DNA from 2 places in the Candidatus Desulfovibrio trichonymphae genome. Region 1 is predicted to be linked to the other one. Evidence: predicted binding sites of a transcription regulator. Region 1 holds the regulator's gene; the other holds the start of a gene.

Region 1 (3,417 bases):
AAGATTTGACCAGTGTTTTCATATCGCCGGCCTATAATACAGGATCAATCAGCGCATAGCCGCCGGCCCGTCTTCGGTAGACAACATTGATGCGGCTGTTTTCGTCGTTGAAAAAAACCAGAAATTCACTGCCGATAACATCAAGCTGCATTATGGCTTCGTCAATGTGCATGGGTTTTTGGACAAAGCGATTTGTTCCGCTCACTTCTGTCGTATCTTCCGCCTGTGCGTCAAAATTGTAGGTAAAGACGTCCACATCCGATTTTGCGGTTTTGCGCCGCTGTTTCTTGAAGCGGGAAACCTGACGCTTTATCTGCGCCTCAACCTTGTCGGTGACCAGATCTATGGCCGAATACATATCGGTGGTTTGTTCGGATGCGTTGATATGCAGGCCCTCGCCGCGAACCGTCACTTCACATCGGTGGCGGAATTTATCCACGGTCAGCACGACGCTTACCTCAAACCCTGCGGATTTGCCGAAAAAACGTCCGAGTTTTTCAATGCGGCGGCGGGCATATTTTTTGAGATGGTCGGAAACCTCAAAATTCTTGAAGGCGAAAGAGATATTCATCCTGTGCTCCTTTAAGTGGTACGTGGCTTCAAAAATATTTCCTGCGTCTTGAAGAAGAAGGAATATCAAGCGATGTGCGATACTTGGCGACAGTGCGCCGGGCGATGTTGACCTTGAGGGATCTCTTGAGCATTTCGCCGATGCGTTCGTCGCTCAGGGGGGTATTTGCGTCTTCTTCGGCAATAAATTTTTTTATCTGTGCTTTCACACTTTCCGAGCCCACCTGGCTACCGTCGTCCAGTTCAAGACCGCTGTTGAAAAAGAATTTTAATTGAAAAATTCCGTGCGGCGTCGCAACGTATTTGTTGGTTGTAATACGGCTGATTGTGGATTCATGCATATCTATATCATCGGCAATATCTTTAAGAATCAATGGGGAGAGTTTTGTAACGCCGTATTCAAAAAAATCCTGCTGATGACGAACAATGCTCTCCATAACTTTATACAGCGTGCGTTGACGTTGATAAAGACTTTTAATCATCCATGCCGCTGAACGCATTTTTTCACTGCAATATTCTTTTTCCTGTTCTGATGTGAGTTTTATTTTTGCATGATACAGAGAAGAGAGATGTAATTGCGGCAACCCGTCTTCATTGAACAGGATTACAAATTCATTGTCGATTTTGTAAACATAGACGTCCGGGCTGACATACGTTGGTTCGCCACCGCCGAAACTTGCTCCCGGCATAGGGTCAAGACTCTGAATGATATCAAGGTATTTTTTCAGGTTATTCATATCCAGCCTGAATTTGCGCAACAACGGCCTGTATCGTTTTGCTTCAATATCTTCGAGATGCGATTCAACAAGTTCAACGAGCACAGGGTCACGGTCATAACGCAGATTTTTGAGCTGCACGAGCAGACACTCCCGCGCGCTTCGCGCGGCAACGCCCACAGGGTCGAAAAGCTGCACGCGTTCCAAGACCGCGCCCGCCTCGCTGACTGTACATGAGGCCATGTCCGCAATTTCTTTGAGTGCCGCCTGCAAATAGCCTGATGAAGAGAGATTGCCGATGATCGCCTCGCCGATGTTTTTTTGCGTTTCACTCATGGTAGAAAGGCACAATTGCCAAAGCAGATGGCTTTCCAGCGTAGGTTTTGCCGAGCAGCGTCCCTCAAGCGGGGCAATTTCCTCAGACGATTCAAACTCGCGCGCCTGCAAGAGGCAAGGGGTGCTGGCAAACTCGCCGAGATAGTCCTCCCAGTCGGCATTGCAGTTGATTTCTCTGCCGTAGCCGTCTTCGTCAATGCCGTCCTGGCGGATTTCAGGATTGTTTTCCGCCGCGTCGTCTTCGCCGGAGTCTTCTTCAAGAAAAGGATTGTCAACAAGTTCCTGCTGCACTGTCTCCAGCAGCTCCAGACGTGAAAGTTGCAGCAGCCCGATGGCTTGCTGCAGCATCGGCGTCATAAAGATTTGCTGGCTGAGTTTTAATTGTTGGCTGAGTTCGAGTGCCATGCTGTTTTTTTGTTGGAAATGTGTTCAAAAAATACATTTGTCCAGTTGTTATCAAAGAGTGTGCCATATTGTAAAAAATATGCAATGGCCGGTTGTTAGCTTTAATCCGCTGTGAATTAAATTATGATATCACAGGAAAATCAGTGCCGACCCAGCTTGCGTACAAGAAGTTCATTGACAAGGGCGGGGTTGGCTTTGCCCTTTGTAGCGCGCATGACCTGACCCACAAAGAAGCTGAGCAGTTTTGTTTTGCCGCTCCTGTACGAGGCCGTCTCTGCGGGGTGAGCGGCAACAGCCGCGTCGACGGCCGCTCCCAGCGCGCCGGAATCAGAAATCTGCCCAAGATTTTTTTCTTTGATATACGCTTCGGGCATGGCACCGGTGCTGAAAATTTCGGCAAAAATATCGTTGGCAATTTTGGCGCTGATCAGCCCCTGATCCACAATGCGCACAAGCTCCGCAAGAGCTTGCGGCCGCATGGCCCATTTTGCCGGATCAGCCGGCAGATTGCGGGCATGGCATTCACGCAGCAGGGGGCCGAGCATGTAGTTTGCCGTCTTTCTGGCGTCAGACAAGCCTGCCGCTGTTTCAAAAAAATCCGCCATGTTCGGGTGTTGCACAAGCATCTCGATGTCCGCCTCAGGCAAGCCGGTCATCGCTTTAAAGCGTTCAAGGCGCGTATGCGGCAGTTCAGGCATTTCGTTTTTCCACGCGTCCAGTTCTTCCCCGCTGATTGTGACCGGCAGGAGATCCGGATCGGGGAAGTAGCGGTAGTCGTGAGCTTCTTCCTTGCTGCGCATGGCAATGGTAACATTTTTGACGGCATCATAGAGACGTGTTTCCTGCGTCACGGCGTCTCCGTCATCCAGGATGCCCTGCTGGCGGGCGATTTCATATTCTATGGCGCGCTGCACATTTTTGAACGAGTTAAGATTTTTGATTTCAGAGCGGATGCCGAAACGCGTGCTTCCCGCCGGACGCAGGGAAACGTTGGCGTCGCAACGGAAGCTGCCTTCTTCCATATTTCCGTCACACACACCAAGATAGGTCACAATGCCGTAAAGGGTTTTCAGATACGCCACGGCTTCGGCGGGCGAGCGTATGTCCGGTTCTGAAACAATTTCCACGAGCGGTGTTCCCGCCCTGTTCAGATCGACATAGCTGACGTTTTCGTCCTGCGCGTGGATATTTTTGCCCGCATCATTTTCCAAATGAATGCGCGTAATGCCGATGTTTTTTTCAATCCCGTCCGCCCGAATGCTCAGGCAGCCGTGTTCACATACAGGAAGGTCAAATTGAGAAATTTGATATCCTGCTGGAAGATCAGGATAAAAATAGTTTTTGCGCGCAAAGACAGAATAAAGGTTGATCGTACAGTTTGCGGCAAGTC
Region 2 (3,417 bases), 450 kb from region 1:
TCTTTGCCGGTGCCGGTTTCCCCCACAATCAACACGTCCGCTTTCACTTGCGCCGCTTTCTGCACCTGGCTTTTCAAACTCTGTACCACTGCGGAAAAACCAACCAGACCATGGGATGGCACATTTCCCGGCTCAGGGAGATCCTCAACCGGTTCCCTTTGAGACAACGCTGTCGCTTCAGCCTGCCTGAAAAGTCGATGCTCCATCGCCCCGTGCAGCCGCTCCAGCAGAATGTTGGAAGCTCCTTTTATCTTCTCCAGCGCCGGCAACAGAAGGGGCAGAACAAGCGGATCATCTCTGTTTTGTTCATTGCGGCTTTGCAGCTCGACGGCGAGCGCATGCAACTGTTTGTCGGCTGCACGGGTAATTCTGGCCAGGCATATGCCCAAAAGCAACATTCCTCCAAAAAAACAGAAGGCATAGACGCTGAACAATTGTGTGCCGGTGCGCGTTGCCGTAAAACTGCTGTCCAACACGGCAAGGCCGCCTATGACGTTCCGTTCGTCATCAGTGTCGGCAGGGGTTGTGACAGGTACATAATTTACGCCCTCCACCCGCAACTGGCCGTCTCCCCACAATGCACCTGTTTCCGGCAAAGAGATACGGCCAACACGACGGTTTTGTACATTAATCACCATATCCCAGTAGTTCAGATAATCCGGCGCAGGACGAAAAGCCTGACTGAAACCAGGACGTCCAAAATCTCCACGAAAGCCTGCCCGTACGGTGTCGGAGCTCAGAGGGGTTTCACGCTGCTCAACATTCGGCTTTTCCGACTGAAAGAGCATCCAGCCGTCTCTGTCAAAAAAAAGGCTGCGGACATTGGTGCTTTCTTTTCCATCTCCGGCGGCCCCATCGGAAGAAAAGGCGGAAACAACGTCACGCATGGCCGCCAGATCAAGCGAGAGCGCCAACACTCCTTGAAAATTCCCTTTCGCGTCATGAACAGGCGTGGAAAAACGCAGGACGTGAAAAGTTAAACTCTGCACAGAATTACTGACCGGTACAAAGGCATAGCTCACTTCCAGGGGCTGCCCCACGTTTACACGGCCGGGAAGTCTGGCGGAACCGACATTGTGAAAAGGGCCGGACAACGTGCGCATGGTAACATCCGGCGGCACAGTAATAATATCGCCCATGTAGTTCAGCAAAAGATATTTGTTTTCAGGCGCAAGCCCGATGAAGGCGATTTCACGGTAATGAAAATTCGATGAACGTATCTGAAGTTTGAGACGTCGCACCATTGACTGCTTATCAAGCGCGCCCGCAGCCAGAATCAAAAGGTGATTGCGCGCTTCCGCGAGCAATTGCTCTAAAGCGAGAGCCATGATGCGCGTTTGGAACTGCGCATTGCGCGCCACGGTATGATTGACGATATTTTCGACAATACGGCCGTTTGTATAAAAAAGAAGCAAGAGCACAAATGCCAGAAGAGGCAGACCGAGCAGAAGCATCTGGCTGAGTATGCTGCGATTGACAAAAAGGGAAGCGGTTTTTAAAGAATTTCCCGCAATAACAGGCAAAAAAATACGCATAATGTTTCCTGTCGCGCAAAAAACACGCAAATATAGCGACAACTCTACTTTGGGGCCATTTTTTTTGCAACTGCTTTTTTACAATTAATGTCTCTCTGTCAAAGATAATCGCGCAATGGCACAAGCCTTGCTATAATACTGTCGAAAAAACTTAATGGAGGGAACCATGAAAAGAATGCGCAGGCTTTGGTTATGGATTACGGGCTGCGCGCTGCTGTTGCCCGTGCTCATGCCTTCAATCGCCCTCGCGGCGGAGAAAAAGGCCGATGTAGTTATTGTGGCCGATACGCGCCAAGTGGACGGCATTTTGTATATGTGGGCGGAAATGTACAACGCAAGCCATTTATTTTTCGCTATGGTAACAATGATCAGCATTCCCGTTCTTGGCGTCATCCTTGGCTTTATAGCTGACTTTTTTATGACCAAGATCGGTATTGATCTCGAACACCGCGAACTGGCGGAAAAATAATCCAGAATAAGGAGATACTTAATGGAATGGCTTTATATGTTGATGCCCATTTCCGGCGTAAATATTTTTTGGCCCGGTTTGATCATTCTCGGGCTGGGCGTCGGCATTATCGGCGGGTTCTTTGGTTTGGGCGGTGCGTGGATGGTAACTCCGGGTCTTAACATTCTCGGCTTTCCCATGGCCTTTGCTATCGGCACGGACGTGGCGCAAATGGCTGGCAAATCTTTGATTTCAACCATGCGTCACGGCAAATTCGGCAATGTTGACTATCTGCTTGGCCTGGTCATGCTTATGGGCACCGTTGTGGGCGTGGAAATAGGCGCGCAGATGGTCATGTGGCTTGAACGGATTGGGCAGGTGGACAAAGTGGTACGCTGGCTCTATGTGGTGCTGTTGATCCTTCTCGCTTGGCTGGTCTTTCACGATGTGGCCAAGCGCAAGCAAAAGGAACGCGAGGCAAAGGCAAAAAATCAGGAGCTGGAACAGGGCGCCACAGGCCTTGATTGGGCCTCCAAGCTTCAGGCCATCCACGTTCCGCCCATGGTTTACTTCAAACGGGCTGGCGTGACCTGCTCGTTCTGGCTGCCCATTACTGTAAGTCTCTTCACAGGCTGGCTGGCCGGCATTCTTGGTATCGGTGGAGGTCTTATCCGTATGCCAGCTCTGGTCTATCTGATAGGTTGCCCCACGCACCTCGCCGTGGGAACCGACCTTTTTGAAGTGGCCATTTCCGGCCTCTACGGCGCCGCCTCCTATACCTATAAGGGCCGCACCGAGCTTGTCGCGGCCATTATCATGCTGTGCGGCGCCGCCATCGGCGCACAGATCGGCGTTGTCGCCACAAAATACGTCAAGGGTTACGGCATACGCATCGTCTTCGGCCTCGCTGTGCTGGGCTGTCTGATGTCTGTTTTGCTCAAACTGCTTCAAGCTGAATTGCCTTCAATCGCAGGTCTGCTCGGTACGCTGGCTACCATTGAGGTACTGGCCTTTGTGAGCGCCATTTCCGTCTACATCGCCGCCCGTATGGTTCAGGGCGCCAAGGCTGAACTCGCCGCCAAGCGACAGAAAGCCGGCAACTAGGAGGAGACAAGCCATGAAAATACGTACATTGCTGATATCGGTCCTGGCCTTCTCCTTTGCCCTCGCGGCCTGTGATTTTAACGGCGACGTGGAACAGGGGCGCGCGGTGGCCTTTGACCCCGCAACAAAAACAATGACCATTGTGGTGGACGCAAACCGCAACAGCGCCAATCCCAGCTATACCGGCGCGGTCATCACCTACAAGCTGCCTGTCGAAGCAAAGGAAATGGGGCCCAAACCCATAGTGGGCGGCCTTCTGAAGATCAATCTGGACAAGTCGTTGGTTATTTTTGACCCGATTTCCAATGCCCCAAAAGAAATGACTGTGGA

Evidence for each region. Region 1 encodes sigma-54, which starts transcription at its own class of promoters, with help from an activator protein. Its sites were predicted from a motif close to CTGGCACGGNNNNTGCTT; they were not measured.
Region 2: the regulator sigma-54 is predicted to act here: its motif matches at 1,651-1,668, upstream of RSDT_RS06110 (DVU0150 family protein).

The regions. Positions count from the first base shown of each region.
Region 1 is NZ_AP017368.1:804,073-807,489, forward strand. It holds gene rapZ (RNase adapter RapZ) at 1-22, opposite strand, end outside; gene hpf (ribosome hibernation-promoting factor, HPF/YfiA family) at 32-571, opposite strand; gene rpoN (RNA polymerase factor sigma-54) at 600-2,027, opposite strand; gene gatB (Asp-tRNA(Asn)/Glu-tRNA(Gln) amidotransferase subunit GatB) at 2,168-3,417, opposite strand, start outside.
Region 2 is NZ_AP017368.1:1,250,652-1,254,068, reverse strand. It holds gene RSDT_RS06115 (sigma 54-interacting transcriptional regulator) at 1-1,535, opposite strand, end outside; gene RSDT_RS06110 (DVU0150 family protein) at 1,702-2,004, shown strand; gene RSDT_RS06105 (sulfite exporter TauE/SafE family protein) at 2,026-3,087, shown strand; gene RSDT_RS06100 (DUF4881 domain-containing protein) at 3,101-3,417, shown strand, end outside.